Butyricimonas faecalis: one gene and its partner. The protein of the gene in region 1 interacts with the protein of each later gene in a pairwise test. Links are inferred from orthologs where the notes say so. Each region holds a gene or a part of one and is shown in the gene's direction. Other genes may lie near its edges. The genes, in order: D8S85_RS04710 and panC.

Region 1 (16,602 bases):
TCCCGGAAACTACACCATTATTCTCTCTTAATCATCAAAAATTAGAAGCCTACCTATGTTTAAAAAACAAGGTTGCCGATATTATGACACAAGAAGCTGGCATCATCCGTACGGAAAACGGATTACAGGAAGGACTGGAAAACTTGCACCACGTGGAAGAGACCGAAATATTCGAAGAGAATGAATACTATTCGTTGGTAAGTAAAAATTTACTCACCGTCGCCGAATTAATTATCCGCTCCGCCCTCTTCCGTAAGGAGAGCCGAGGTGGTCACTTCCGTTCCGACTACCCCACCCCGAATGACAAATACGTGTGTCATATCATTCAGCAAAAGGGTAAAGAAATCAGGACGACACCGGTAATTAGGAAGCTAAAAGATAAAAGTTAAAAAAGTAGGAAATTAAGAAGCATCGGCCTTGTGCGGTTGGAATCTAAAATTTAAAATCTAAAATCTAAAATTAATATATGTACGATTCGCTCATAAACAGACTCATCGACCTTGCCATAGAAGAAGACATCGCAACGGGAGATATTACGACCAACGCCATTATCCCGGTATATGCTAAAGCGGTTGCCGAAATGAAAGCAAAAGCCGACGGTGTTATTTCCGGACTGGAGATCGCGAAACAAGTATTTGAAAGATTTGAAAAAGATATAGTATGGGAACCTCTTGTTACTGACGGAACTGCCGTAAAGAAAGGGGATATTATCCTGCGCATCGAGGCTAGCTACCGTACGCTACTTTGCGGAGAACGGTTATCATTAAATATTTTGCAACGGATGTCCGGTATTGCAACTGCAACCTCACACTACATGAAAGAATTAGCAGGAACACATACTCAACTATTGGATACCCGAAAAACAGCTCCCGGCTTGCGAGTACTGGATAAAATGGCCGTACACCACGGAGGTGGTTCCAATCATCGGATGGGACTTTACGACATGATTATGCTGAAAGACAATCATATCAAAATTGCCGGAGGTATTCCCAATGCCGTGAAAGCCGTGAAACAAAATCTTCCGCTAAGTATCAAAGTGGAAGTCGAGACCACAAATTTGGAAGAAGTTCAACAAGCCATTGATGCGGGTGCAGATATTATCATGCTCGACAACATGAGTAACGAAACTATGGCAGAAGCAGTAAAACTCATAGCAGGCAGAGCCAAAACAGAAGCTTCCGGGAACATGAGTATTCCTCGTCTGAAAGGCGTTGCCGCTACCGGAGTTGATTACATCAGTGTCGGAGCCCTCACTCACTCGGTTACGGCGATGGATATTAGCATGAACATTATAAAAATGTAGAATGTAAAATTCAAAATATAGAATGAGGGTAACACTCTAAATTTTACATTCTAAATTCTAAATTAATATTTATCTTTGAAGCCTCAAAAAACAACGTTATGACGCAGACAGAGATTATCGACAGGATAAAACAACTCAAGAAAGAGAAAAATGCCATTATTTTGGCACATTATTATACGCGTCCTGAAGTGCAAGACATTGCTGACTATTTGGGAGACTCCCTAGGACTTTCTCAGATGGCAGGAACCACGGAAGCCGATATTATTGTCTTTTGCGGTGTGCATTTTATGGCAGAAACAGCATCCATCATCTCTCCCAACAAGAAAGTACTAATCCCCGCAGAAGGTGCCGGTTGCTCCTTAGCCGAAGGCGTAAGCGGGTATGACTTGAGAGAATGGAAAAAAGCAAACCCGGATGGCCTCATTGTCAGCTACGTGAACACCACTGCTGAAGTAAAGGCTTACACGGATTATTGTTGCACCTCTTCCAATGCCTTGAAAATCGTGCAAAGCCTGCCGAAAGACAAAAAGATTCTTTTTGTTCCTGATAAGAATCTGGGAGCCTATATACAAAAGGTAACCGGACGTGAAATGGAAATTTGGAATGGAGATTGTTGCGTACATAACAAGATTGACACCCAGATGGTACTGGATAAATTAGAAGAATATCCTGATGCCGACGTGTTGATTCACCCCGAATCCAGTTGTTCACACGATGATCGGATATTAAACCATCCTCGTGCTTTCATGTATTCCACGGCAGGAATCATCAAACATGCCAAGGAATCCCCGAAGCAACAATTTATCATTGCCACAGAATTGGAAACCATTCATAAACTCCAGGCGGATAACCCGACCAAAGAATTCATCCCGATTCATTCAAAAGCCATATGCGGCCAAATGAAGAAGGTAACATTGGAAAAAGTTCTCGAAGCCCTTGAAAAAGAGCAATACGAGGTACGGCTCCCGGAAGACTTAAGAGCAAAAGCTTGGTTACCCATTCAACGCATGTTAGACCTTAGCTAAAAGAACTCTGGAATCATCGTTTAAATAAAATGTACGGGCCCATGTGGCCGAAGCCTAAAATTTAAAACCTAAAACCTAAAATTAAAATATGAACGTATCACTGAACTGGTTGAAAGACTATCTAAAGATCGACCAAAGCACTGAAGAGATTTGCAAAATTCTGACAAGTATCGGACTGGAAGTTGGCGGGTACGAAGAATTTGAAGCAATAAAAGGGGGATTAAAAGGATTGGTCATCGGTCATGTGTTAACTTGCGAAGCACATCCCGATTCGGACCATTTACATGTGACGACTGTTGATTTGGGCACGGGTGAACCGGAACAAATCGTCTGCGGAGCACCTAACGTGGCCGCAGGACAGAAAGTTGTCGTTGCCACCGTAGGAACAACCCTTTACAAAGGTGATGAAGAGTTCGTGATCAAGAAATCAAAAATACGAGGTGTAGCCTCTAACGGTATGATCTGCGCTGAAGACGAAATCGGTGTCGGAACCGACCATGCCGGAATCATGGTACTACCCGAAGATACCCCGGTTGGAATACCGGCTGCAGACTATTTCAACGTTTACCGGGACACGGTTATCGAAGTCGATATTACCCCGAACCGGATTGACGGAGCCTCACATCTTGGTGTCGCCCGTGATCTAGCCGCTTATTTACAACAGACACAAGATGTTCACTATACTCTTCCCTCCGTGGAAACTTTCCAGCCGGACAGTACGGATGCTAAAATCTCCGTACGGGTGGAACGTCCCGAAGCCTGCCGTCGGTATGCCGGAATATGTATCGAAGGAGTAACCGTAAAACCTTCTCCGGAATGGTTACAAAACCGGATGAAAGCTATCGGATTACACCCGATCAACAATATCGTGGACGTGACCAACTACATTCTTTTCGGCTTGGGACAACCTTTACACTCTTTCGATAAAGACAAAGTAAAAGGAAACGAGGTTATCGTGAAAAGTGTTGCCCAAGGAACTAAATTCACAACTTTAGACGGAGTGGAAAGAGAATTACACGAGGATGACCTGATGATCTGTAACAGCGAAGCTCCCATGTGTATCGCCGGAGTTTTCGGTGGACAAGAGAGTGGCATCTCGGATACGACAACAAACGTGTTCTTGGAAAGCGCTTGTTTCGATCCGGTATTCGTTCGCAAAACAGCTCGCCGTCATGGCTTGAACACGGATGCCTCTTTCCGTTATGAACGGGGAACAGATCCGAACATCGTGATCTACGCGCTGAAATTAGCCGCCATGATGATTAAAGAAGTTGCCGGAGGTAAGATTACTTGCGCTCCCATCGACATTTACCCGGAACCCGTGAAGGATTTCGAAGTGGCTATAAAATATGCTCACGTAGATCGTCTGATCGGTAAAAAGATTGACCACGAGGTGATCAAAAACATTCTCCGTTCTCTTGAAATAAAGATCGTGGAAGAGTGCGAAGACGGGCTTTTGTTGAATATTCCTCCATACCGTGTCGACGTGCAAAGAGAAGCAGACGTGATCGAGGATATTCTTCGTATCTACGGTTTCAACAACGTGGAGGTTCCTGCCAGCGTGAGATCCACGTTAAGTTACTCCGAAAAACCGGATGACTTCCAATTGAAGAATATCATTTCAGACTTGTTGGCAGCAAACGGATTCAATGAAGTAATGAATAACTCGTTGACGAAAGCCAGCTACTACGAAGATTTCAAGAGTTTCGATACGGCAAAGACAGTCATGTTATTCAACCCGCTTAGTGCAGACTTGGGGGCTATGCGCCAATCCCTTTTGTTTGGTGGACTGGAAAACATTGCTTACAACATCAACCGGAAAAATCATAATTTAAAGTTATTCGAATTCGGTAAAGCTTACACGTTCAACCCAAAAGATGGTATTGACAACCCGCAAAAACAATACAAGGAAGACAACATGCTCGCCCTTTTCATCACGGGAAGTAAAAACATGACAAACTGGAATGCCAAAGAGACGAAAACAGACTTCTTCTACTTGAAAGCGTATTGTGAAATGATATTAAACCGTCTGGGACTTCACCCCGATAACTTGAAAATTGATGCCACAGACAAGGATATCTTCCGGGAAGGACTGACGTACAAAGTTGGGGATAAACATATCGTATCCATGGGTATCTTGAGTAAAGCTCCGCTGAAAAAAGCAGATGTCAGTCAAGAAGTTTACTATGCAGAATTTTCATGGGAAAATATTTTGAAGGCCATCAAGAATCTCAAGGTAACCTATACTCCGCTACCGAAATTCCCTTCTGTAAAACGAGACTTAGCCCTGCTACTCGACAAGAAAGTCACGTTCAAGGAAATCAAGGAAACGGCGTTTCGTACCGAAAAATCATTATTAAAATCCGTCACGCTATTTGATGTTTACGAGGGAGAAAAACTCGGTGCAGACAAGAAGTCTTATGCCGTTAGTTTTACTCTTCTGGATGAAGAAAAGACGCTCACGGACAAACAGATCGACAAAATTATGAACAAGTTGATGGGTACCTACAAGCACCTGTTCAACGCCGAAATTAGATAGTTACAAGCCTACAGGCTACAAGTTAATGTTTAACTTGTAGCCTGTCTTTTCAATTTTCAATTGTATGAAATCACTTCTCCCCTCCTTTATTCTTATTCTTCTATACTTTATTGCTGAAGAATTTTTTGGTCCGAAAATAGGCTTAATCGCCGTAATCATATTAGGAGCCGGAGAGTTTTTCTATTCATGGATTAAAGAGAAGCGTATCAACAAGATGACACTCTTCAACACGCTGTTTTTCATAGCCCTTGCAGCGGTCAGCGTGTTACTCGAAGGAACTTCATTTGAGAGGATACAACAAACCATCGTAGAAGCAGCTATGTGCGTTCTAATCGGGATATTTGCATTTTCGAAAGCGGATATGACCCAAACATTACCGGAATCATACCGCAAGACATTACAGATTACCCCTGAACAGCAAGAAGCCATGCACCGGATGCTACGCCTACTATTCTATCTGCTCGTATTGCATACCGTCCTAGCTTTCACTTCTGCCTTTATCTTTGACGAAGAAATACACCAATTCATAGAAGGGCCTTTATTGTATATCTTGATCATTCTATTCTTCCTCACGTTGTTTGTCAAGAATAGGCTACTTGCCAAAGCTGCCAGTCAAGACGAATGGTTACCTATCGTGAACGAGAAAGGTGAAGTAGTCGGCAAAGCCACTCGTAGAAGTTGTCATTCCGGTTCCATGCTCCTGCATCCCGTCGTGCATCTCCACCTGATCAACGAACAAGGGAACATTTATTTGCAAAAACGCAGTATGAAAAAGAACTTTCTTCCCGGTATGTGGGATACTGCCGTGGGTGGACACGTTGCCCTAGGAGAGAAAATAGAAGATGCCTTAAAACGGGAAACTTTTGAAGAACTAGGTATCACGAAATTCAAGGCCCGTTTCCTTGGTTCTTACGTGTGGGAAAGTTCCCGCGAACGAGAACTTGTATTTCCTTTTCTTTGTACCTCTCATGACGCCATTCACATCAATAATGATGAAGTTGATGAAGGACGTTTTTGGTCACGCAAAGAGATAGAACAAAACGCAGACACCAATATCTTTACCCCAAACTTTTTACACGAATACAATCATCTATTGAAAAAAATTAAATAACCTTAATTCATAACCACGTAAACCTGACCTGTTTGGTATTTAACCACCCGAATACCTTTTCCTCTCTCGATAAAAGCACCCGTGTCGGACACGGCATCATACACCTCGTTTCCGATCATTACCTTCCCCGCCGGGCGTAAATCCGTGAATGCCATTCCCTCTTTACCAATCACCTCCTTTGCCGCCATATCCACGCCCACGAAACCATCCTCCACTTTTTGTTCTGCATAAAGGGCAAAATTCAATCGCCTAGAACCAAACAATTTCCTGCTCAACCAAATACTCCCGAACAACGAAAGCAACGAACAACTCACCACGAAAAACAATGAACGAATAATAGCACTTGTGAAATCCGGCAAGAAATCAAACGTGAAATCATCAATCCCTGCTAATACCAACGACGCCACCACGCAAACAATTCCCAGTACCCCGGTGACACCGAAACCCGGTATCACGAATATCTCCAGCAACAGCAGGATAATCCCCACCACAAACAAGATCATCTCCACGTAATTTGCCATTCCTTCCAAATACAACGGGGCAAAATACAACAAACACGCCGTTATTGCCGCCACCAACGGGAAACCAACTCCCGGCGTCTGCAACTCAAAATAAATTCCCCCGATAATAATCATGATCAGAATCCCTTGCACGATCGGGCTGATCAAGAACCCGATAAACCGATCCATCGTCGTCGGTTTATACTCGTGCAACTCGTAATTTGCAACTCCTTCTTTCTGCAACACTTCTGCCACATTCTCCGCAATCCCGTCACAGAACCCGTATTGTATCGCCTCGTGCGGAGTAAATGTTACCACTTTCCCACTATCCGTTACCCCCTCAATCACAACCCGCTCATCCACCATAGCTTCGGCAATCCTTGGATCCCGTTTCCAACGAATCACCGTCTGGCCATTCTCCGTCACGGTATCTTTCCCGTGCGCCTGAGCCGTGGCCCGAATCATCGACCGCATATATGACTGGTATTTATCAGGCATGGCTTCCCCCGTTTGGTTCACGACTGTTGCAGCACCTATATTCGCCCCTTCCCGCATGTAAATACGATCACAGGCAATAGAAATCAACGCCCCTGCAGAAGCAGCATTGTTATCAATAAACACCCATACCGGTTTCGGATAATTCAATATTAAACTACGCAGAGAATCGGCATACACGACCATTCCCCCGTACGTGTTCATATGTACCAAAATAACATCCGCATTTTCGTCCGTGGCTCGGTCAAAAGACCTTTTCACCAATCGCCATATGCCAGGACCGATTTCGTCCTTAATATCCACCCTATAAACCACTTCCCGTCTCTCCCCTAAGCCGCCTTTTTCCTCTCCCGCAAACATTGGCAGATTACCCACCAATAAAATCAAAATTACCAGCCACTTTCTCATCACAAATATCTTTTACTTGTTAATATTTTTCTCGTTCAACTGTTTCTCCACAACTACCGTACCCGCCACAACCGAAAGCAAGGACACGAAACTGCAAACCACGATACTCGCCCACGGGATCATCAACGACAAGGCAAACACCGCCCCGACCGCCGTTACCGTTCCCGCATTGCGTCGCATATAACGCACGCTCTCCTTTACCCGGAAACGCTTTCTCTCCACGGCATAATCCATGAAAGCAAACCCGTAGAAATAAGCACCTACCCCAAAAGTCAATATAGGCATAACCAATCCCACTAAAGGAATAAATGAACCGAAAAACAACACGATGGTCACGAGTAACTGCAGTACCATACAACGCAATGAAATCGCAATTCCCCGTCCGATCTCCCAAACCAATTGTTTCAGATTAAACGGGTACTCCCGTCCCGACACGATAGCCTCTGTTCGCTCCGAAAGCCACGAGTAAACAGGAGACATCACCATCATTACCACGTATCCTCCAAAGGAGATAAACAAAATATAGTATAGGAAACGTGTCAGCAACCTCGCCAAGAACCCAGCCACTCCCGACATCCATTCCAGCCATGTTATTCCCTCGATCCACCCCGTCACTTTTGCCTCGATCACCCCGGAAAGCCCATCACCCAAATACCCCACAGCATAATTACCAACCACGAACAATGCAATAACGATTACCACTGGGAAAAGCATAAAATACCACAACTTACAGGAAAACAACAAATTTATCGCCTTCCCATATGCCTGTATGCCTCTTGAAAAATCTCGTGCAAAACTCATAAACTGTGTATTAAAATTTCCGTAAATTTAAACAATTTTCCGCAAACATCAAGGCAAGATAGTTGCCTTAAGTTCATAAACTTTCCAGACCTTATGAACTTTACAAACTATTTTGTACTTTCGCGAGAGAAAGTAAATTCCTTGATTTAACAATAACGCGAAAAACAAATAAATATGCAAGCATTAACAGCAATTTCGCCGATTGACGGCAGATACAGGGATAAAGTAGATAGCCTGGCAAACTACTTTTCCGAGAGTGCCCTGATTCGTTACAGGGTAATGGTTGAGGTTGAATACTTCATCGCTCTCTGTGAGTTACCGTTACCACAATTACGAGGATTTGACCATGCGCTGTTTGACAACTTGAAAGAAATATACCTGGACTTTACCGTCGAGGATGCCCAAAAGATTAAAGACATCGAAAAAGTAACCAACCACGACGTAAAAGCTGTGGAATACTTCATCAAGGAACGGTTCGATGCGCTGAACCTCCACGAGTACAAAGAATTCATACACTTCGGGTTAACTTCACAAGACATCAACAACACGGCAGTACCCTGTTCTTTCCGCGATGCCATTCACGACGTGTACTACCCCGTGATTGACGAACTGATTGCCAAACTCGAAGAGCTGGCCGAAGAGTGGAAAGATATCCCCATGCTGGCAAAAACACACGGACAACCGGCATCTCCAACCCGCTTGGGCAAAGAGATACGAGTGTTCGTCTATCGTCTAACCAAACAACTGGAACTACTGAAAAAAGTAGCTTGTTCCGGTAAATTCGGTGGTGCCACCGGGAACTTCAACGCCCACAACGTGGCTTACCCTGAGATTGACTGGACGGCATTTGCCAACAAGTTCCTCACCGAAAAACTAAAAATAGAACGGGAACAATACACCACCCAAATATCCAACTACGACAACTTTGCCGCCGTGTTCGACAACCTGCGCCGCATCAATAATATCGTGGTGGACTTGGACCGTGACTTCTGGACATATATCTCCATGGCCTATTTCAAACAAAAAATCAAGGCCGGAGAGGTTGGTTCGTCAGCCATGCCCCACAAGGTAAACCCGATCGATTTCGAGAACTCGGAAGGTAATTTGGGTATAGCAAACGCCGTACTTGACCACCTCAGTAACAAGTTACCGATCTCCCGACTGCAACGCGATCTCACGGATTCCACCGTACTACGTAATATTGGGGTTCCTTTGGCACACACGATTATCGCTTTCAAATCCACACTGAAAGGATTGAATAAACTGATCATCAACAAACCGGCCATCGAAGCAGACCTAGAAGACAACTGGGCCGTGGTAGCCGAGGCCATCCAGACCATACTCCGCCGCGAGGCTTACCCCAACCCGTACGAGGCATTAAAAGCACTTACCCGTACCAACAGCAAGGTAACCCAAGCCTCCATCGCTGAGTTTATCGATACCCTCGACGTATCTGTCGAGCTGAAAGAACAACTGAAACAAATCAGCCCGTCAAACTACACGGGGAAACTATAAACAATTGAAAATTGAAAATGGAGAATTGAAAATGTATATTCTATTCTCATTTTCAATTTTCAACTTTCAATTTTCAATTATTATGCGTGATTTCATACAAATACTGAAGAGGTTCATCCCTCCTTACAAGGCCCGGCTTGGGAAAAATATATTTTATAACATTCTTTCTGCCGTATTCGGTTCCATATCATTCGTGCTACTCGCACCTGTGTTGAATATTCTTTTTGATGTAACAAAAGACGTCACGGAGCTCATGCCTTTCGAACTAGACAAGGAGGTTTTAATGAACAACTTCAACTACTACATCACGCTTTTGAAAGAGTATTTCTCTGCCCCGACAACCTTGTTGATTGCCGGGGGATTCTTCGTGGTAGCCGCATTATTTAAAACCGGCTTTTCCTACCTCGCTGCCTACGAGATCGTGTATATCCGGAACGGTGTGGTTCGTGATATCCGCCGGAAAATATACCAGAAAATCCTGTCCTTACCCCTACCTTTCTTCTCCGAGGAACGCAAAGGAGATATTATTGCCCGAACCACGGGAGACGTACAGGAAGTGGAGAACTCGATCATGAACTCTCTAGAAATGTTTTTCCAGAACCCGATCATCATCCTGATCTACCTCTCTGCCATGGTTTTCATGAGCTGGCAACTAACCCTATTCGTATTGGTACTGTTACCAATCATGGGAACTCTTATCGGAAAAGTAGGAAAAACACTGAAAAAACGCTCCAAGGAGGGACAAGACAAAATGGGCGAAATCCTCTCGAACATCGAGGAAACCCTCTCTGGTTTGCGCGTGATCAAGGCATTCAACGCCGAGCACAAAATGGATACCCTCTTCACCACACACAATGAACAATACCGACGCATCATGAACCGCCTCATGTGGCGACGTTCTCTCGCTCACCCGATGAGCGAATTTCTCGGTACGATTGTCGTGGTGATAGTCGTGTGGTTCGGTGGAACCTTGATCCTAAGGCATAGCCCTATCATGGAAGCCTCGGACTTTATCGCCTACATCGCCCTATTCTACTCGATCATCAACCCGGCAAAACAATTCTCCACGGCGTTGTACAGCATCCAGAAAGGAGCCGCCGCCATGGATCGTATCGACCAGATATTAAATGCAGAATCGTCCATTCAGGAACCCGAACACCCGAAACCATTAAAAGAATTCAACCGGGAAATTAAATACCATGACGTCAGTTTCGCCTACCGCCCTGACCGGATAGTCTTGAAAGACGTGAATGTCACGATCGCAAAAGGTAAGACCATTGCCCTCGTCGGACAATCGGGTTCGGGAAAGAGTACCTTTGTCGACCTGCTTCCCCGTTTCTATGATGTCATCAAGGGAGAGATCACGATCGACGGTATTAATATCAAGGATGTATCGTTACACAGCTTGCGTGAATTAATGGGGAATGTCAATCAGGACCCGATCCTCTTCAACGACACCATATTCAACAACATCGCTTTCGGCGTGGAATCGGCTACTCGAGAAGAAGTGGAACAAGCAGCACGCATAGCCAACGCCCACGAGTTTATCATGCAAACCGAGAAAGGCTACGACACTTGCATCGGTGACCGCGGGGGAAAATTGAGCGGAGGCCAGCGCCAACGTCTAAGCATCGCCCGCGCCGTGTTGAAAAATCCACCGATTATGATCCTCGACGAGGCCACCTCCGCACTAGATACCGAATCCGAAAAGCTTGTGCAGGAAGCACTCGACAACTTGATGAAAAATCGCACGTCGATTGTCGTGGCTCACCGCTTATCGACCATCCGTAACGCCGACATAATCTGCGTCTTCCACGAGGGTAAAATAGTTGAACGAGGACGCCACGAGGAACTGTTGGCCCTGAATGGTATCTACACGAAATTATACAACATGCAAAACTTCTAATCATGAGTATTGAAGCCAAAGTCCTCGGACAACAAGTTGCCTATCCTACCAATTATTGCCCATCGATTCTCGTCCCGGTTCCGCGTTACTTGAATCGGGAGATTTACGATATTCACGCTCCAGAAGAACTGTTCCAAGGATATGACACCTGGCACGCCTACGAGGCCGGCTTCCTAACCCGAAACGGCCTACCCGTGTGCGGAGTATTAAAACTGGTTTATCCGGCCAGCAGCCCGTGTATCGTGGAAAGTAAATCGCTGAAACTATACTTGAACTCCTTGAACATGACTCGCCTCGGGGAAGACATACCCTCAGGCATAGAAACGTATCTCCAAACCATAAAATCAGATCTTGAACAAATACTTCAAACCCGTGTAGAAACCACTTTTTTTCAGCGAGCCCCAGAAAAGCTGTATTTCGACTTTCAAAATTACACGCTATTAGAAGCCACGCCCGGCATCGAACGAGAAACCTTCACCGAGTATACTGAAACCCCTACATTACTACTCGAAAACCAGACAATCGGAAGCGGGGAAATCAAAGTATGCAGTCATTTGTTACGAAGCAATTGTAAGATTACAAAACAACCGGACTGGGGAAGTATCTACATTCACATGCAAGCCGACCACCTACCAGATCAGTTTTCTCTACTGAAATACATCGTTTCCCTGCGAAACGAAAACCACTTTCACGAAGAGATATGCGAAATGACCTACAAACGCTTGAATGATCTCTTCCACCCGGAAATCCTAGCTGTATCCTGTATCTACACCCGTCGTGGGGGTATCGACATCTGTCCTTCCCGAGCAAACAAAGCAGAGTACCTTCCCAAATACCTACATACCTCGGAAACATTAACCCAAAAATTAGTAAGACAATAGCAAAAAAGATATGTATCAAAAATTCCCACCCCTCCTGCAACAAACGAGAAAACCGCTTGGCATTTAACTCTCCCCTGTGCAAAGGGGATCCGGAGGAGGTAGTTCGTAACCAACAAAGGGACCGCCCAAACAATATTTAGACAGTCCCTGCAACCAGCCCATTTTACAAGCTAGACAACCACTTTACACTATCATTTTTTGATTCATTAAACGAACCTTTTCTGATATTACAAATGTAGTTATTTTCTTTCAATAACCAAAAAAGTTTTTAGAAGGTTTAATTTATTTGTAATCAATGGTTAAGAAGGGATTGTCATTCGTTGTATTTGGCTTGTTAAAAGTAGTTTCGGACGATATCTAAAAACCTTCGTTAAATAATACTCTAATCACTCTCCTATTTCGTCTTAAACTAAGTCACAGAGACCTCAAAATCAAGTATATTAGCTATTTCAATCCCACAACACACGACTAAAAAAAAGAGTTGTCCTTTTTCGAACAACTCCTTTTCAGTACAACTCATTATTTCACATTATGAAAGCTATGAGTTTCTATATTTTACAGACAAACACTTAAAATTTCCAAGCTGCTGATAACTGGAACACACGGTTCTGATTATTACCACCGAACTTATCTTTCTCGATCACGTTCGTCAATCCCAAATTGTAACGGGCAGAAATGACCAATCCCATATCGAAATCGTAAGACAATCCCATGGCAAAACTCAAATCAACCGTATTCAAATTGTCAATATCCGTTTTTACTTCCGTACCACCGCTTTTTGTTTTACTTTTACCATTTAAGGCAAAACCCAATTGCGGTCCAAGATCTACACTAACCCCTTCCCAAACATAGAATTTAGCCAAAATAGGAATATTCAAATAGTTCACACGAGCCCACGTCTTCACGCCTCCGGATTTTTCCTTATCTCCCTGACGAGAATAAATCAATTCCGTTTGCAAACCGAAAAGATCATTAAATTTAAACTCGGCAAAAGCTCCTAAATGGAAACTAAACTTGCTCTTGTTCAAACCATCACTAATGCTTGCCACGTTAAACCCGAACTTCGGACCGAAATAGAATTCTGTCCCGGTTAACCCTTCTACCTTGTTTTTAAACGCTGTTTGTGCCTGCACGCTACCTAACATGACCATGGCAAGCACCACAAAGAAAAACTTCTTCATTCCATTAAATTTAAAGTTAATTATGAACTGAAAAACTCGTTTCCAGTTTAGTTACAAGTTAACAAGTTACGGGCCACAAGTTAAAATACCCTACATACACCATAACCATTAACATCGATAAACATTTGTAACAAAAAACGGACCAAAAGGATGAACTAAAAAACATTTTTTTAGTTCTATCACAAGCCACGCAAACAGCAAGTTATAAGTTGTAATTTCTTTCAACTTTTAGCTTTTAGTTTTTAACTTTTACCTTATCAAGTAACGGTCCCCGTTACTTGATAATCCTCCCATACGTCCCGTCATGCAACGCCTTCACGGCGGCTTTCAGTATCTTATTCTCCTCGTTAGAGATACGATACAACTCGTTCATATTCCAAAGATCGCGGGCAATCAACGACTTCACGAACAACTTGATTTCCGGTACAATCGGGGTGAAAAGTTTCTCGTCCTTCTTCACGCCCTGCTTCTCGCCACTTTTCACAATCTCATTGACCATATCATTCGTCACCTGAAAATCTTTCTGGAAAGTTTCGAACTTCGGGTATTTCTTTTTAAGCGACTCCCGGTTCTTGTCCACGTAATTCAACACGTATTCATTGATCACGCCCTTTGCCAGCAAACGATTAAAGTAGCTATAATTGATCCCCGTGTCAATCGGTACAAACACGTCGGGAATAATACCACCCCCACCGTAAACCAGACGATGATCCTTCTTCGTGTAATATTTCGTGGAATCCGTCAATTCAATACTATCGGCACTGAACATCTCGCCACTATTATACCGTTCGAACACCTCGGCCTGATAATCCTTCCCCTTGTAAGGCTTCTGGATACACCGACCCGACGGCGTGAAGTAATGCGACACCGTCAGACGAACCATAGAACCGTCCGTCAACGGGAATTGCCGTTGCACGAGTCCCTTACCGAAAGAACGACGTCCCACGATCAACCCGCGGTCCCAATCCTGCACCGCTCCCGACACAATCTCGCTGGCAGAGGCCGAGTTCCCGTCAATCAACACGACCACCCGTCCGTCTTGGAACAACCCTGCCGGCGTGGATGACTCGCCCATGCGCCCGAAAGCAGGACTATCCGTGTACACGATCAATTTCTCCCCGTCAAGCAAATGATCGGCCAAACCGATAGCGGCCCCCATATAACCGCCCCCGTTTCCTTGCAGGTCAATAATCAGGTCTTTCATACCCTGCGCCTTCAACTCTTTCACGGCCTTCTCGAACTCTTCCACCGTCGTCGCGGCAAAACGGGCAATCTTGATATACCCGATATTCTTATCGATCATGTAAGAGGCATCAACACTATAAATCGGAATCATATCACGCGTGATATTGAAATCAATGATCTCACCGCCTCTCTTCACTTTCACCTTCACGATAGACCCTTTCTCGCCTTTCAACCGTTTCCGCACGTCCGTGTTACTAATCCCGATTCCGGCAATATTCTCCCCGTCAACGGCAATAATCCGGTCTCCGGCCAACAAGCCCACCTTCTCCGATGGTCCCCCGGCAACCACATCCACGACCAGCAACGTATCGTTAAGCACGTTAAACTGTATCCCGATCCCGAAAAAGCCCCCGTCCAGCGGTTCATTCGCCTCCTCAACCTCTTCTTTGGAAATATACACGGAATGAGGGTCCAGATCAGCCAGTACCTTCACGATGGCATCTTCCGTCAATTTCTTCAAGTTCACGGTATCCACGTAAGCGGCATCAATCATTTGCATTAATCGCTGGTACTTAATCGCTTGTTCCTGCACCTCACGGGGTTTCCGTTGTGCGTCAGCATTTTCCCAACTTAAACAGGCGATCAGCAACGCTACCGCCGATAGTAATACTCTTTTCATACTTTATTATATACTTTATGTTCTTCCTATTCTACGTGTAATCCGCACAAATGTAACAAACTGAAAGTATTAAATGTCCTAACAGACTCTTAAATTATTTATTTTTCCAACTCAATCAATTCAAGGTTCTCAATCCGTTCCCCGTTAATCTCGAAACGGGCTGCGGTCCGTACCGAGTGGAACCCGAATTTCCCGGCTGCCCCCGGGTTGATATGCAGGCATCCCAACGCCTGATCGTATTTCACTTTCGCAATATGCGAGTGACCGCACACGAAAAGCTGCGGGCGTTCCCGCCGTAACGTCTCCGCAATCTTCCGGTCATAATGCCCCGGGTACCCCCCGATATGAGTGATGACCACTTTCACGTTCTCGCAGTGAAATACCTCTTTTTCCGGGAATATCCGGCGTAATATACCCCCGTCAATATTCCCGTACACGGCGTGTAACGTGAATCGTTGCGCCAGCGCATCCGTGATCGCCACGTCCCCGATGTCTCCGCAATGCCACACCTCGTTACAATCCTTGAAAAACTCCACGATCTTCGGGTCCAACCACCCGTGAGTATCTGATAACAAACCGACCTTTACCATTTTAGATTTATGATTTTTGATTTTAGATTCAACTAATTTCTTGATTTATGATTTTAGATTAGGTGATTTACCCCCACGAAGTCAACGTTTTTTTAATCGTAATTCATAAATTAATTGGTTCTTCCATTTTCAATTCTCCATTTTCAATTTTCAATTATCACCACGCTCCCCCTCTCCACCGTGTTCTCCACGAACAAACACGCCGGAACCTCCTGCTGCATTTCCTCAACATGAGAGATCAGCCCGACTACCCGGTTCTCGGCCCGCAAGGATTTCAAGGTTTCAAAAACGACACTCAACGACTCCCGGTCCAGCGAACCGAACCCCTCATCCAAAAAGAAAAAGTTCTGACTACTCCCTGTTAGATGGCGAATATTATCCGTCAATGCCAGTGCCAAAGACAATGAGGCTTGGAACACCTGTCCCCCGGAAAGCGTGCGGGCGCTCCTCACCCGTCCCTCGTTCATGAAATCACGTACTACG
Region 2 (16,515 bases), 2.0 Mb from region 1 along the record:
CACGACAATCCCCAATATCAACATGATTAAAACCGCAAAAACATATAGAATTCTTTTCAATTTCTTACTCTTCATAGATATCTATTTTTGTAATAATGATTACTACAAAACTAGCTATTTAAGGCCAAATACCCAAAAAATAATTATTACATCACAAAACTGCAAGTTGTAACTTGCAGTTTTATTCAATTATTGCTGGTTACATTCTGCAAAATATAAAAAACTGCTGAATTAATCCAGCAGTTTTTAGCTTTTATCTTCCTAGTATTCATCCCAACTCTTAATCGCTATCTCGGCAGGATCGACCTTGCAAATAGCATAGATAAAGGCACTGGCCAAACGGGCATTCGTGATCAACGGGATGTTGTAATCCACGGCAGCGCGACGAATTTTATAACCGTTATCCAGCTCCCGTTTCGTGTGATTTTTCGGAATATTGATAACCAGGTCTATCTTCCGGTCATGCAAATATTCCATGATATTCGGCTCCTTATCTTCATCCGGCCAGTAAAGAATTTGTGTATCAATTCCATTCTCTTTAAAAAATTTAGCCGTTCCTGCCGTACTATAAATAGTATATCCTTTTTCTATCAGCATCCGGGTAGAGTTCAGCAACTCCACTTTGGAGCGGGTCGGACCGGAAGAGATCAGGATATCCTTCTTCGGAATACGATGCCCGACAGAAAGCATACTTTTCAATATTGCCTCGTAATAATTCTCCCCGATACAGCCGACTTCTCCCGTGGATGCCATATCCACACCCAACACGGGATCGGCTTTCAAAAGCCGGGCAAAGGAGAACTGTGAAGCCTTCACTCCCACGTAATCCAAATCGAATACCGATTTATTCAAGGTTTCCACCTTCTCTCCCAACATGATCCGGGTGGCCATATCGATAAAGTTATATTTCAGTACTTTCGACACGAAGGGAAAACTCCTCGACGCTCGCAAATTACACTCGATGACCTTGATATCATTGTCCTTTGCCAAAAACTGCATATTGAACGGACCGGATATGTTCAGTTCTTTAGCGATAGAGCGGGCAATCTTTTTGATTCGACGGATTGTCTCCACGTAAAGTTTCTGTGCCGGGAAAACGATGGTCGCATCACCGGAATGTACGCCGGCAAATTCAACATGTTCACTGATAGCATAAGCCTTCACCTCGCCCTCCTGTGCTACGGCATCAATTTCCACCTCTTTCGCTTGTTCGATAAACTCGGATACCACGACAGGATGATCTTTCGACACCTCTGCCGCCAACTCCAAGAAATGCAATAATTCATCCTTATTCGACACCACGTTCATAGCAGCCCCGGAAAGCACGTAAGAAGGACGAATCAACACGGGGAAACCCACTTTATCCACGAAATGATAAATGTCCTCTATACTCGTTAATTCGCTCCATCGAGGCTGGTCGATACCCAATTCGTCACACATGGTTGAGAATTTCTGACGGTCCTCCGCCCGATCAATGGATTCGGGAGAAGTTCCCAGAATATTCACATGCTGACCATACAATCGCATAGCCAAATTATTCGGAATCTGACCACCCGTGGAAACAATCACCCCTTTCGGTTCTTCCAATTCGACAATATCCATCACCCGCTCAAATGACAACTCGTCAAAATAGAGACGATCACAAGTATCGTAATCCGTGCTGACAGTCTCCGGGTTATAGTTAATCATCACCGAACGATACCCGGCTTTCCGAATCGTATTCAAAGCGCTCACACCACACCAATCAAATTCCACGCTACTACCGATACGATAAGCCCCGGAGCCCAACACAATCACGGAGCGTTTGTCATGCTCGTATTTCACGTCATTTTCTGTTCCATTGTAAGTGATATACAGGTAATTTGTCATTGCCGGATACTCACCTGCCAGCGTGTCAATCTGTTTCACGCAGGGTAATATGCCCAATTTCTTCCTGTATTCACGAACTCTCAACATTTTCTCGTGATGGGATAACGAGGTATTTTTCACGGTCAACCGCCCGATCTGGAAATCAGAGAAACCATATTGCTTTGCCTTTCTCAACAAGCATTCGCTAATGTCTGTTTCCTTATCAAACTTGCTTAATTCCTCCTTCAGCAAGTGAATGTTTTCCAAACGTTGCAAAAACCAATGATCGATTTTTGTCAATTCATGAATTTTCTCCACGCTATATCCCTTGTCAAAAGCCCCGGCAATAGCAAATATCCGTGAATCTGTCGGGTTCACCAACTCTTCATCAATATCTTTCGTTTTCAGTACATTACCGACAAAACCATGCATTCCCTGCCCGATCATCCGGATGCCTTTTTGGATTGCCTCTTCGAAAGATCGCCCGATAGCCATGATTTCTCCCACGCTCTTCATGGAAGAACCGATCACTTTGGAAACTCCCTCGAATTTATTCAAATCCCAACGAGGTATTTTACAAACCACGTAATCCAACGCGGGCTCAAAACAGGCCGTGGTGACTTTAGTTACCGAGTTTTTAATTTCGTGTAACCCGTATCCCATTCCCAATTTTGCAGCAACAAAGGCCAAAGGATACCCGGTTGCCTTGGATGCCAAAGCACTAGACCGCGAAAGACGAGCATTCACCTCTATCACCCGGTAATCTTCCGAATTCGGGTCCAGGGCATATTGCACGTTACATTCACCCACGATGCCTATATGCCGGATTATTTTTATAGCTATCGATCTCAATTTATGGTATTCGCTATTACTTAAAGTCTGCGATGGAGCCACCACGATACTCTCTCCGGTATGAATACCCAGCGGATCGAAGTTTTCCATGTTACAAACCGTGATACAGTTATCGTATTTATCACGCACCACTTCATATTCTACTTCTTTCCATCCTTTCAAAGATTCCTCTATCAAAACCTGAGGAGAATAAGAAAAGGCACTGGCAGCCAATCGTTCTAATTCCTCCTTGTTGGAACAAAAACCGGAACCTAATCCCCCTAGCGTGTAAGCAGCCCGGACAATTATCGGAAAACCTAGTTTATCCACAGCGGCAAATGCTTCTTCCATGTTGCTGGCAGCAATACTCCTAGGTGTTTTCACGTTAATTTCCGCTAGTTTTCCGGCAAAGATTTCCCGATCTTCCGTGTCTATAATGGCTTGCACGGGTGTTCCAAGTACTTGCACGTTATATTTTTCCAAAACACCCGATTTATAAAGAGCTACCCCACAATTCAATGCAGTCTGTCCCCCGAAAGAGAGAAGAATACCATCCGGACGTTCCTTTTCAATCACTTGTTCCACAAATTCCGGAGTCACGGGTAAATAATATATCTTGTCGGCCACTCCTTCCGATGTCTGCACCGTGGCTATATTCGGATTTATCAACACGCTGTAAATCCCTTCCTCCCGAAGTGCTTTCAAAGCCTGCGATCCGGAATAATCAAACTCTCCGGCTTCACCAATCTTCAACGCTCCCGATCCTAGAAGCAATACTTTTGTTATGTTCATTCTAATTTTCAATTTTGTTTCAATTTTCAATTACTTTTTTGATGCTTCCATTGCCTTAATAAAATCATCAAAAAGGAACTCCGTATCCACGGGACCACTCGATGCTTCCGGGTGAAATTGAGCCGAGAAAAAAGGTTTTTTCTTGTGCCGAATACCCTCGTTCGTGCCATCATTCACGTTTACAAATAGCGGTTCCCAATCTGACGGAAGTGTTGTTTCATCTATCGCGAATCCATGATTCTGAGAAGTTATATAACAACGAGTTCCGCCGGGATTCATCACCGGCTGATTGTGACTTCGATGACCGTATTTCAATTTATAGGTGGAAGCTCCGGCAGCCCGTGCCATGAGTTGATTTCCCAAACAAATACCCATGATAGGGGTATTACCTTTCAGCGCTTTCCGAATATGCTCTATAGTTTCCTCGCAACGAGCGGGATCTCCCGGACCGTTCGAAAGAAAGATTCCATCAAATTTCTCCTTCGTGAAATCATAATTCCATGGAACTCGTTTTACGGTAACATCCCGCTTTAACAAGCAGCGTAGTATATTATTTTTTACCCCACAATCCACCAGAACCACTTTATACTTTCCGTTCCCGTATTCCATGATCTTTTTCGTGGAAACCTCGGCAACAATATTATCTTTATTGGGATCATAAAAAGGTACCTCCTCATCGTCAAACAGTATCTTACCCAACATCGCTCCATGATCTCTCAGTTTTTGGGTTAATGCCCGCGTATCAATACCAAAAAGCCCCGGAATCTGTTGTTCTTTTAACCAATCTCCGAGACTTTTTTGTGAATTCCAATGACTATACCGGGAAGAGTAATCCGAAATGACCAAAGCCTTACAATGAATCTTATCCGACTCGAAGAACTTGGATATCCCATCTCGCTCGTCATCAACCGGGACCCCGTAATTTCCAATCATGGGATAAGTCGGAACCAGAATTTGTCCTTTATAAGAAGGATCTGTCAAACTTTCCGGGTAACCGGTCATTGCCGTATAAAAAACAACTTCCCCGGACACCGATTTCTCGTAACCAAAGGAAGTTCCCTCATAAACTGTCCCGTCTTCTAAAACTAGACGGGCTTTCTTTAATTCATGCATATTTATTCAATCAATCAACTATAAATTAAATTTTATGCAAAAATATGACGAATATATGAATTTGCAAAGCATATTTATGAAAATAAATATTTTTAAGATTACAATCCCGGAATACCTTCTCTTTCTTTATTTTATTTCATCGTATTGAATATAAAACAAATTTCCCTAACTTTGTGAGGCGTAATAATAAACACCTATGAGAAATAAAACGAAACGCCTGTTGGCCATTCGAAAGCTTATTGAGAATGAACAGATCTGCTCGCAGGAAGAATTATTATTCAGACTGAAAGAGTTAAACGTGGAAGCAACACAAAGTACGTTATCACGCGATCTTAAATTCATGAGAGTAGCTAAAATACCTCATAAAGATAAAGGTTACATATATATTATCCCGGACAGCATCCAGAATGAACAAACCGACGAAAAAGCCTCTGCTATCGTGACAGACTCCATTTCAAGCATCGATTTTTCAGGGAATATTGCCGTGATGAAAACTCTTCCCGGGTATGCCAAAGCAGTGACCGTTCTGATTGATAATGAGAACTATTTTGAAGTACTGGGAACTATCGGTGGAGACGATACGGTTCTGATTGTCATGCGGGAAGGCGTTACCCATAACGAATTGCTGGATGCTCTATCGTCTATACACGTTAATATTCATTCACTATTTAAATAATCATTTTGAATTTTCAACTTTCAATTTTGCATTATATCGAAAATAGTTTGTAAACTTGCACCCCGTATTTTCAAGAATATAAGCATGAATATTATAACTAAGAAAACGGAATTAAGCACCGTTATCGAGAAGTTGAAAAGTGAAGGGAAAACGGTGGGTTTAGTGCCAACAATGGGTGCACTTCATGAAGGTCACATGTCCCTCGTGAAAGCATGTAAAAAAGGAAATGATATTGCCGTGGTCAGCGTGTTCGTGAACCCGACACAGTTTAATGATAAAGAAGATCTGAAACGCTATCCCCGTACGCTGGATAAAGATGTAGCTTTACTGGAAAAAAACGGATGTGACTACGTGTTCGCTCCCAGCGTGGAAGAGATGTATCCGGAAGAAGATACACGTGTATTTAACTTCGGGTACGTGGAAAGCGTCATGGAAGGGGCAAAACGCCCGGGACACTTTAACGGCGTGGGACAAATCGTAAGCAAGTTATTTGACATCGTACAACCACACCGGGCATATTTTGGGATGAAGGATTTCCAGCAAATCGCGGTGATCAAAAATATGGTGAAACAATTACATTATGATCTGGAAATTGTTTCATGCCCTATCATCCGGGAAAAAGACGGGCTAGCCATGAGTTCCAGAAATACTTTACTGGAACCGGAATACAGGAAAAATGCCCCGCACATTCACAAAGTGCTCGAAGAAGCTACTCACTTGACTTCCAAAATGAACGTGGAAGAATTGAAAAAATGGGTAGTAGACGAAATCAATAAAAACCCTTACCTGGAAACTGAATATTTCGAAATCGTGGACGACACTGAACTAAGAACTATTCAAGACTGGAATGAAAACAATGTAAAAGTTGGATGTATAGCGGTTTATGCCGGTAAAATCCGATTAATTGATAATATTGTATTTTAAACTAACACGAAGATGTTTATAGAAGTAGTAAAATCTAAACTTCATAAAGTTACCGTTACTGATGCCAATCTCCAGTACGTGGGCAGTATCACTATTGACGAAGCTTTGTTGGAGGCAGCTAACATGATCGAAAACGAAAAAGTTCAGATCGTGAATATTAACAATGGTGAGAGATTCGATACCTATATCATCAAAGGAGAACGCAATTCGGGTATTATTTGCCTGAACGGTCCGGCAGCACGCAAATGTGCCGTGGGTGACGTGATCATCATTATCTCATACGCTTCCATGGATTTTGAAGAAGCTAAATCACACAAACCTACATTGGTTTTCCCAGACACCGCAACTAATAAACTTATTTGACATTATCATGGATTATTTACCATTTATCGAGAAAAAAATCGCATACACGGCGAAAGAAGCTGAAAATACATTAAGCCTGTGGAGATTCAAAGATGATAAGATCGTTTTCACAAACGGATGTTTCGATATTCTCCACAAAGGACATATCGAATACCTGGCCAAAGCAGCTTCCTTGGGAACTAAGTTAGTAATCGGGTTAAACACGGATGCTTCCGTAAAACGATTAAAAGGAGATTCCAGACCCGTAAACGATGAGAATGCCCGAGCATTATTATTAGCTTCTCTTGTATTCGTTGATAAAGTGATTCTTTTCGATACGGATACTCCCCGTGATCTGATTGATTTCGTTCAACCGGACGTATTGGTAAAAGGCGGAGACTATAAACCTGAAGAAATTGTAGGTTACGATATAGTAAAAGCCAAAGGTGGAGAAATAGTTACCCTGGATTTCGTGGAAGGTTATTCCACCACTTCCCTGATAGAAAAAATGAAATAAAATAGTTGACCCTTACCGACCGGTAGTGTATTTAGGGATATCTTTCAAGGGATATTTGTAAAATATTAAAATTTAGTCAACTAATTTGCAATGAATTAGTTGGCTTTTTTGTATCTTTAATTATTCCCCGCGATAAGAGGTTGATCGCCAAAAACGGGGGTAATCAAACAAGAACACGATGGTAAAGATACAAAAAATTTCAAGACTAGAACCGACTCTGGGGTTTACAGAATTTGATATCTATCAATGTTACAAGTCTAGCTTCGAGTCAAGCGAGCTGGGTCGTTTGCACGCTCTCTTCCCGTTCAAGTCGTTTTGCCAGTCGACCGGCCTGGTGTCAAGCCGCGTGGGTCGTCCCTCGCTCTTCTCCCCTGAAGGCAAGGTGGCCTTGATGTTGTTGAAGTCTTACACGGGTTTCTCGGACGCGGACCTGGTGTCCCACCTCAACGGTAACATTCATTTCCAGTTATTTTGCGGGGTTTACATTCATCCCTCCCGGCCGTTAACGAACCACAAGATCGTGAGCGCCATCCGCACCGATATCGCGGGGTTATTAAACGTGGAACGAGTCCAGGAAGTGCTGGCGGTGGCCTGGAAGCCTTACCTGGAAAACTTACACGTTTGCATGACGGACGCGACGTGTTACGAGAGTTATTCACGCTATCCCACCAGCCCGAAATTGTTGTGGGAAAGCGTGAACTAGTTGCAACAATACCTGTCTCGCTTTTCACGGGAACCCGGTCAACGCTGCCCCCGTAACAAGTTCGCTGACGTTAGCCGGCGTTACCTGGCGTACAGCAAGAAACGAAAGAGGAAGCGCTCCTCCACCCGGATGATCAAGCGGGGGTTGCTCCGGTTACTTGGAAAACAGGTCGGGCAAATGAAAGAGGTGCTTGACAAGCGAGGGAAAGAACCGGGACTGTCCCCGGGTTTCCACGAGCGTTTCTCGGTCATCCAGAAAGTTCTCGACCAGAAAACACGACTGTTTGACGGGCAGAAGGTAAGCGGCCGGATCGTGAGCGTGGACAAGCACTACACCCGTCCCATCGTCAGGGGGAAAGAGACGAGAAGCGTGGAGTTCGGGGCCAAGGTCAACAACATCCAGGTAGACGGGATCTCTTTCATCGAGCACCTCTCTTTTAACGCTTTCAACGAGGGTACCCGGTTGCAACAATGTATCGAGTTGCAACAACGCCTGTTCAAGACGCGCGTTAAAGCCGTGGCGGCCGATGCCATTCACGTCACCAACGCCAACCGTAAATACTGCACGAGACGCAGGATTCACACCTCCTTCGTTCGAAAGGGAAGGGTGGCCGCTGACGAGGACCAACGAAAGCAACTTCGTTCCGCCCTCTCCAGGGAAAGGGCCACTCGCCTAGAGGGTAGCTTCGGCACCCGGAAACAACATTATTCACTTGACAAGATAAAGGCGAGGATCAAGGAAAACGAGATCTTGTGGATTTTCTTCGGGATACATACCGCCAACGCCGTCAAGATGATCGAGAAAGTCTAGGAGAGAGAGAAGAAGAGGGTCGCTTGACAATAATGACGTGAAAAGGGGAAGACAAGAGCGCTTCCCCGGGAAAAGCATGCACTACCTTCACAGTTTATCGTGTTTTTTCAAGAGTAGACCGGGGACACGTGTAAAAAAAACTAAAATAGCAGCAACTAAAAAAGTATTGCTGCTATTTTTAGGAATTTACTGAATATCCCTACTGAATATCCCTTCAAATGAAAATTATTTAATTAATTCATTTGAAGGGTATCCCTAAATAAATTTCTGATCAGCGTCCTTATTGAATTCACGTTAATCTACATATTTCCATTTGATAGCATCGCCCAGAAGAACTTGATCTTTCTCACCCTCGTCAGTCAACACGATCTTACACTCCCCCGGAAAAAGTCGGTAACGTCCCAATAATATCCAACCATGTGTTCCATCACATTCTCCAATAATTTCTCTATTTTCACTACCATTTATTAGAGTATAATATTGTTTAAATCCTGCATTTTTACTCGTTACCGCAGGCACCATATTTTGTTTATTCATTTTGATTGTCATTATTTTAGGCGGCATATAAGCGTAAATATTATACTCACCTTCCCGCTCAATCTGAGTCGTCCATTCCATACTTGCACCTCCGCCCTGCATCATAAAAGCATGAGTACGTTTAGAAAGACCATAAGCATATGCATTTTTAATATAGCCTGGTTGCACTTTAACTCCATCCATAATTGATACTGCCCTTATATTCTGATATTTACTCTTTTGTTCTTTGACAAATAAATCACGTAACCGTTTTTTAGGTGAAGACTGTACAATACGGAAACCTACATCCTCATTATCTATCGTTACCATATCCTTATCAGGGTAAAAATAAAATAACTCGAGATCCCTCTCGTAATCATCTATTTCGTCATCCGCTATACCCATATCTCCATTCAACAACACCGGTATATTTAATGATAAATTGGTATTCAGTGAAACCAAACCGCCATCGAAATGAGTTACAATCTCTTTTCCGCTCCTTGCTTTTATCAAATAATTACGGGTAAGTGTAGCTCCAAAAGAAGATGTGTAATTTTGAGCCTGAAGTGATACCACCCCATCAACATCACTATTATTGAAAATAGTAAGACGTACTTTGGAACTTTCTCCATGCATTCCAATAATATTTCCAAAACTGCTTAAAGATATGATTTGTCTCATCTTGTTAGCTTTCTCTTCATCCAATCCCACAGCCTCGACCTTAAAATCTTTTATCAAAAATTCAGGCAATTGTTTATTCGTATACCAAGAAGACAACACATCCCTACAACGAATACCAAATTTTTGACCAAAAGTCTCGTCAAATTGATCAAAATCAATATTTTGAAAACGACGAATTGCAACATATTCATTCAGAAAATTAAAAACCTGCTCTTCTGTTATATTCCCTATAGCTAACCTTCGGATCAATTCTTTCGATTTCATCTGTAATAAACCGTTGAAAACAGCTGGTTCAATTTCTCTGTCATAGAAAGATTCTTCAAAACTATGAGAGGATAGGTAATCTATAGCATATTCTTCGTACAAATTTTGTGGATGACGCTGCAACATATTTAACAATACAGTATTAATAATGGGATAATCTTTCGACCAAAAATAAAGTGAATAATCGTAAAACATAGAACTAGCATAATACAAGTTATGACGAGTCGAAGTAGTACTTCTTGCCACGTTCTTAATTGCGGAAGGATTAAATCTTTGTATAAACCCTTGCCAGCTATTATACTTTGCAATTACGGTATTCATCAATAAATTGGGTAAACCACAAAGAACTGCCTGTCGAAGCCTATCTACCCTAGAGGTATTATCAAAACTAATCCCGGAAGAACTCATTCTCTTCTCCTGATTCTTCATCTGCTCCATTAGTATACTGTAATCAGACCATACTCCAACTCCCCGTTCCGGTAGAAAAACCATTTCAGGTTGAATAAATTCACTCGTTCCTTTTTCCTGACGAAAGAAACTCGTCAAAGTAATCGGGGTTTCAATCAACTTCAAACGAGAATAAGGATAAGAATAATGCATCTTATATTCAATAGATTTCTTCATTTCCCGGATTAGTTCTGGTAATGAATCAGACAAGACTTCCAATCCCCTTAAAATATCATCATGTCCTTTAAAAAGATAAAGTTCATACTGCACGGAATCAACAATTATCTCTCTTTTCTCGTAACTACCGATACAGAGTGAAATTCCAGGTAACGGAAGGAGATTCGTGAAATGTACCCCATTATCTATTTCTTCTTCATTTCCTTGTGCTATAACTCTCCGTTCTTCGGTATTCAACACTTGTAACGAATAAAACGTGAAATCCGGGAATATTTCATACGGCTGTGCCGGGTTCACGGGGGGAGTTGTCATCGGGTACCACAAGCATTCCGGTGTCAAAAAAGTAAAATCTTGATCCAAAAACAGGTATCTTTTTCCATATCGACATTGAAGATAAGTATTATCTTCCTGGCTGAATAAGACATTATCAGGCACACTTAGATAGCATACCTGCTCGTCTATTCCACCCTGATATTCTATTGTTAATGCTATTTCCTCGTCAGGTAACAATTTTTGGCGTACTCGTATCACCTGTTTATCCCGTTCAAATGGTAAATTCGCTTCCCCTTTAATCGAAAGTACCTCTAAACCCGGATTCAAATAAAGAATAATTTCCGGTAATGTTTCCTGTGTACGGTTTTGTATCAATAGAATACTTTTCCCGCTCATTTCATCACCTCTTTGTTCAAAACTTATATTATGACAAACCACACTGCCTTTCGGCACATTATTGTATTTATTGAAAGTCTCCGTATAAACCTTTCTTGCAAAGACTTTTTGGGAGTACAAAGAATAAACAAGACTCCCTACCGTAATACCTGCTATCATGCAAACAATAGAAAGTCCTGTTACACACATCTGGTTCTCCGGGCTATTGGAAAGCCGTTTGAATAAACATATTGTGAATCCAAGAAAACCAAAACCTACAAACAGCCAACATAACCGCTGTAAAAGATAACCTGTTAAATCTGAATGTCCTGTTACGCTCGAAAAAGTATTCGGTAAACTATACCCAAACGGATCAAAAATACCTTGTCCAACGCTACCAACATAAAAAATCAAACACCCTACTACTATCAAAAGGAGTAAAATACTCAATGCCTGATGACGGATCAAAGTATGAATAAAAAAAGAAAGACTCAACATAAAAACGAGTGATGGAACAATAAATGTAATCAAGTAAAACAAATAAATCCACACATTCACTGGCGAATCACTGGCGAAAAAATGCAATAAAAAACCGAAGAATAAGGACACTATCGCCATCATAATAAACACCCATGCAAACCCAGCAGCCATACCTAGTACATACTCGACATTACTCTCCGGACGATAATAAACCATGTCCATCGAATCCAACTTTCTCTCTTTTGTCAAGAACATACCTACTAGAAAGACTAGCGGAATAACTTGTAATCCAACAAACAAGTAAGCATTCATGTAAGGGAAAAATGAAGACAAGGTTATTAAACCGTTATTTATCGACACAAAGGGATTTGCTTGGAACAATATTTGGTACAAGAGAATCCAACAAAACGTCAACAAAAAGAAGACCCGAAACAACCAACTCCGCAACAATAACTTAGAGTTGTAAGTGGCAATCACTTTCAAATTATAAAAATTCATCATAATAGCATTTTAAAAAGTTTTACTGGAGCAAGTTTTTCGTAAATATTTCTGAAAATAAAGTCTCTAGCAGCCTTATCTCTAATTATTACATCACAACGTCTTTTCATGGAAAGCCAAATCAAATATTTCCGGTTTGTATCTCCCACATTTTAAAATATTTGCCATTCGCATTTATCAATTCTTCATGAGAGCCTTGTTCCACAAGTTTCCCGTCTTTAAGTAAAAATATTTTATCTGCGTTCATTATCGTACTGAGACGATGAGCTATCAAAATCACTGTTCTATTATTTTTGCGCAAATCATTGATTATATTCTTAATCATTTGTTCTGCTTCCGAGTCAAGTGCAGACGTCGCTTCATCAAGAATCAATATTTCAGGATTACGATACAATGCTCTTGCGATGGCAATTCTTTGACGTTGTCCACCTGATAGTTGCATCCCGTTTTCACCAATATATGTTTTTAGTCCTTGTGGTAATTTATCTACAAACTCTCTTATTCCTAATCTTCTACATAGATCATTTACATGTTCCCAATCAGGTTCCAAATCATCAAGTAAAATATTATCAGCAACAGAACCGTTAAATAGGTCTATACGCTGGGGTACAGCAATAACAGCTGAACGCAAATCGTTTGTACTAATATGTTTTATATCTATTCCACCAATAGTAATTTTGCCGGAAAGAAGAGGATAAAGATTCTGGATTAATGATACAATTGTACTCTTCCCACTCCCACTTTCGCCAACAATAGCACTTACTTTACCTGATGGAAAACATATATTAAAATGTTCAAATATAATTTCTCTTGAACCATATCTAAACGTTATGTCATGAAAAATCACATCACCGCATGAACTACGCAAAAACGGAACTTTATATTGGTCATCATCTTCTTGCTGCCTGTCAAATATTTCGAATAACCGTTCTGCTGCAATTTTTGTTTCCTGAAACACATTGTTTACGTTTAATAGTGCAATGACAGGTCCCATAAAATATCCTGTTAAAGAATTGAAAGACATAAGTTCTCCAGGAGTAATTATTCCGTCAAGGACAAAGGATGTTCCAGCCCAAAATAATATTGCAGAGAATAACCCTGAAAATAATCCCGATGCTGCACCGAGATTCAGTCCATACATTCCAGAATTCCAACCGGTACGAGTTAATGTAACGAATCGTTCCTCTGTCTTTAAATTTGCATAATCTTCTATACCAAAACGTTTGATAGTACCTGCGGCATTAATAGTCTCAACAAGTTGCGACTGCATATCAGCACCTTGTTCCATTATTTTACGTTTAATTATTTTATTTACTTTATTGTAAAAGTAATACATCACAGCATATATCGGAATTGTACACAACATAATGGCTGCAAGTTTCCAATAATATGAAAACATCAACATAAAAGAGACTATTACAGTAAATACGTTTATCACGATTGTCAGTAATGTACTGTTTATAAATGTATTAATGCGTGCAGCATCAGCCATCCTCGAAAGAATTTCACCGGAACGCATAGAGTCAAAAAATGATTGTGGAAGCTTTAATAGATAACGATAATATCCAAGTATTAATCTTGTATTTACTTGTACCCCAGCGTGCAGCATCATTTTTGACCGTACAAAATTTATAAATACAGACAGCAACGTAGACACTATCAATATTATACATATCAAATGCAACAAGTTAAAATTGCGTTCAGGAATAACGTAATCTATTATCTTTTGTATACATATTGCAGAAATCAAACCTATCACAGTATATATAAGCGAACCGAATAGAGCCTGTATAAACACTTTTCGATGTGGCTTGAATAAAAACCAAAACCTATAAATAATAGAAACTTTTTCGTTTCGTTTTACAAAATCTTCGTCAGGAACAATCAACAACAACATTCCTGTCCATTTTTGCATAAACTCTTCGATTAGTTCTGCTTTTATTTCTCCGGTTACTGGATCCATAATCCATATTTTATCTCTGCCAATTTTATAAATAACCACGAAGTGCTGTAATTTTCCATTCAATATTATATGGGCAATCGCAGGAAGTGGTATTTTGTATAAACTACTTTTTTTGCCAATACTTCGATTATTAATGGTTTCTATTGCTTTCACACCTTTTGCGGCAAACCCTAATTTCTGTGCAGCTTCAACCATACCAAGAAAATTAGTACCCTGACGGTCCGTGTGAGTAATTTGACGAATTCTAGCTAAAGGTAACTGCAATTCATAATATGCCGCAACTGAAGACAAACATGCTGCTCCGCAATCGGTTATATCGTGTTGTTTTATGCAGACACCACTCTTCATCGTTTCAAGTAAATTATTTTATCCGTCGTATTCAAATACATGTATGAATATCCTTGTGCATAACATAGACTTAATATTCCATTCATTGACATTATATCAAATAATGCATTATCAGAATAATACTTACAACCCTCATAAATTAGGAGACTGTGATACATCAAGTTAACTAAAGGAAAATAATAGTTTATAGTATCAGATTTGTGGTTTTCTAATTCAGTATACTGACGTAAATTTGAGTTACGTTTACGTTTATCTTTTAATGAATCGGGAAGAGATAAACATATAGAATAGAATGCACTATCATTTATAATGTACGTCCAAGATGCCCCAGAATCTATCATTACATTATCTAACAGCCCAATGCCTTTACAATATAATGAACAAAATTTAAGATTGAGTTGATCTCTGTATTTAATAGATACACATTGATTTGTGTCAAAAGTTATTGGTTCAAATGAAATTGTCAATTCATCTTTTTCAAAATCGAACAACCAATTACATTGATCGATAATGTCATTTCCCCATACTGAGAAATTATGTTCTCCATCTACAATACTAAATTCAATAGGATTTTTCAATTGCATGTGGCAAATTGATACAGAAGTTTTGATAGATTTTTGAAATAAAACCGGATTCTTTCCCGTGTGAGGAAAAAAACTATATACTTTTTTAGCAGATGTATCTAATCCTATTCTATTTTGTTCCTTTTTTTCAATCAATGATGACTGCGCACCTGTATCAAAAATACCATATACTAATGAATCATTTATTGAGAGAGGAAAAACTATGTGACCAACATCGTTAAACATGAATTTCACAATAACATGATCTCTCTCGCATGACCATATCATTAAAATGGAAAATAATAGGAATAATTTTAACATATTCACGCTCATTCTATATACTAATTAATCTGATATTTGCCGTATTGTAATGGTTATATCAATTCCATTACCAGTAATAGTATATCCATAACCAGGTGCAACTGTAATAGAATCAATAGTTATATGTGCATTTATTTCATAAGGAGGAGGTGTAGGATCAGTTGTATGAATTGTTTGCGGTGGTCTACTATCTCTATATATGGTATACACTAATGCAACAAATGCAATAATAACACCTGCTATCGTCCAGAATGCTACTCCTCCATTAACTTCTGTCAGTTCTTTTTGGTTCATTTCTTCAACCTCGTAAATTGCCAAGTCAAATTTTTTCATAATAATTTAGTTTAAGTTAATAATAAAACTATTTTAAAGGATTAATCCAATTTTCAACGTTATCGTATAATAGATCAATAATCCTTCGATTATTTACTATGAATCTACAATTAACATTCATCCCTCGTTTCAAATATCCTCTATGACCATTTTTAAGTTCCAAGTAATCTTTATCCAAGCTGCTATACACTTTATAAAATACGCCCTGATAAGTTACTGTAGGATTATCTGCTATTTCTACTAACATTCCTTTCAACATACCCCATTGATTATAATTGTAAGCATCTACCTGAATATTACAAGGTAATCCTACTCTTAACAAACCTAAATCTTTAGAGAATACATTACACTCTACACATAATTCACTGTTAGGAATCAGATCAATTAGTTGCTGTCCCAATGAAACTTTCAAACCTTCAACTAGTTTGCTTGTATTAGTACAGATACCATCAATAGGAGAACAAACAGTATATTTATGATTGGTCTTTAAATCACTAACTATAAAAATTGTATCTCCTTGTTTCACTTCTATATTTTCAGATATGTTAAAAATATGTAAAATACCATCAGCAGGAGATATTAGCGCCATTATGTTTCCTCGAGACTGCACTGTCCCTACAACGGATGTACCAACATCTATACGAATAAAAAAGAACGAAATAAATATTCCAACCAATGCAAAAATGATAATAGAATATAATAAACTTGAACGTTTATTGT

The links.
Region 2: the proteins of D8S85_RS04710 (region 1) and panC interact in binary tests that used the Escherichia coli proteins (3 or more experiments, as listed by UniProt). The link is inferred for Butyricimonas faecalis from one-to-one orthologs.

Annotation. Positions count from the first base shown.
Region 1 is NZ_CP032819.1:1,069,034-1,085,635, forward strand. Bases 4,361-7,209 are described here. They hold D8S85_RS04710 (NUDIX hydrolase), read left to right. Parts: upstream 4,361-5,441; coding sequence 5,442-5,978; downstream 5,979-7,209. Other genes in these bases: pheT (phenylalanine--tRNA ligase subunit beta), read left to right, coding at 4,361-4,867; D8S85_RS04715 (NfeD family protein), read right to left, coding at 5,981-7,209. In the rest of the region: nadB (L-aspartate oxidase), read left to right, coding at 1-389; nadC (carboxylating nicotinate-nucleotide diphosphorylase), read left to right, coding at 467-1,303; quinolinate synthase NadA, read left to right, coding at 1,402-2,328; more of pheT, read left to right, coding at 2,417-4,360; more of D8S85_RS04715, read right to left, coding at 7,210-7,381; D8S85_RS04720 (EI24 domain-containing protein), read right to left, coding at 7,394-8,182; purB (adenylosuccinate lyase), read left to right, coding at 8,357-9,697; D8S85_RS04730 (ABC transporter ATP-binding protein), read left to right, coding at 9,780-11,603; D8S85_RS04735 (NADPH-dependent 7-cyano-7-deazaguanine reductase QueF), read left to right, coding at 11,606-12,484; D8S85_RS04740 (porin family protein), read right to left, coding at 13,054-13,665; D8S85_RS04745 (S41 family peptidase), read right to left, coding at 13,940-15,529; D8S85_RS04750 (metallophosphoesterase family protein), read right to left, coding at 15,628-16,119; D8S85_RS04755 (AAA family ATPase), read right to left, coding at 16,263-16,602.
Region 2 is NZ_CP032819.1:3,027,657-3,044,171, forward strand. Bases 4,503-7,264 are described here. They hold panC (pantoate--beta-alanine ligase), read left to right. Parts: upstream 4,503-5,344; coding sequence 5,345-6,184; downstream 6,185-7,264. Other genes in these bases: carA (glutamine-hydrolyzing carbamoyl-phosphate synthase small subunit), read right to left, coding at 4,503-4,584; D8S85_RS12955 (arginine repressor), read left to right, coding at 4,781-5,260; panD (aspartate 1-decarboxylase), read left to right, coding at 6,197-6,547; rfaE2 (D-glycero-beta-D-manno-heptose 1-phosphate adenylyltransferase), read left to right, coding at 6,555-7,043. Outside these bases: D8S85_RS12940 (hypothetical protein), read right to left, coding at 1-75; carB (carbamoyl-phosphate synthase (glutamine-hydrolyzing) large subunit), read right to left, coding at 262-3,477; more of carA, read right to left, coding at 3,502-4,502; D8S85_RS12980 (hypothetical protein), read right to left, coding at 8,851-11,985; D8S85_RS12985 (peptidase domain-containing ABC transporter), read right to left, coding at 12,389-14,578; D8S85_RS12990 (pepsin/retropepsin-like aspartic protease family protein), read right to left, coding at 14,575-15,474; D8S85_RS12995 (class IIb bacteriocin, lactobin A/cerein 7B family), read right to left, coding at 15,487-15,795; D8S85_RS13000 (HlyD family efflux transporter periplasmic adaptor subunit), read right to left, coding at 15,824-16,515. UniProt on the Escherichia coli protein: Catalyzes the condensation of pantoate with beta-alanine in an ATP-dependent reaction via a pantoyl-adenylate intermediate.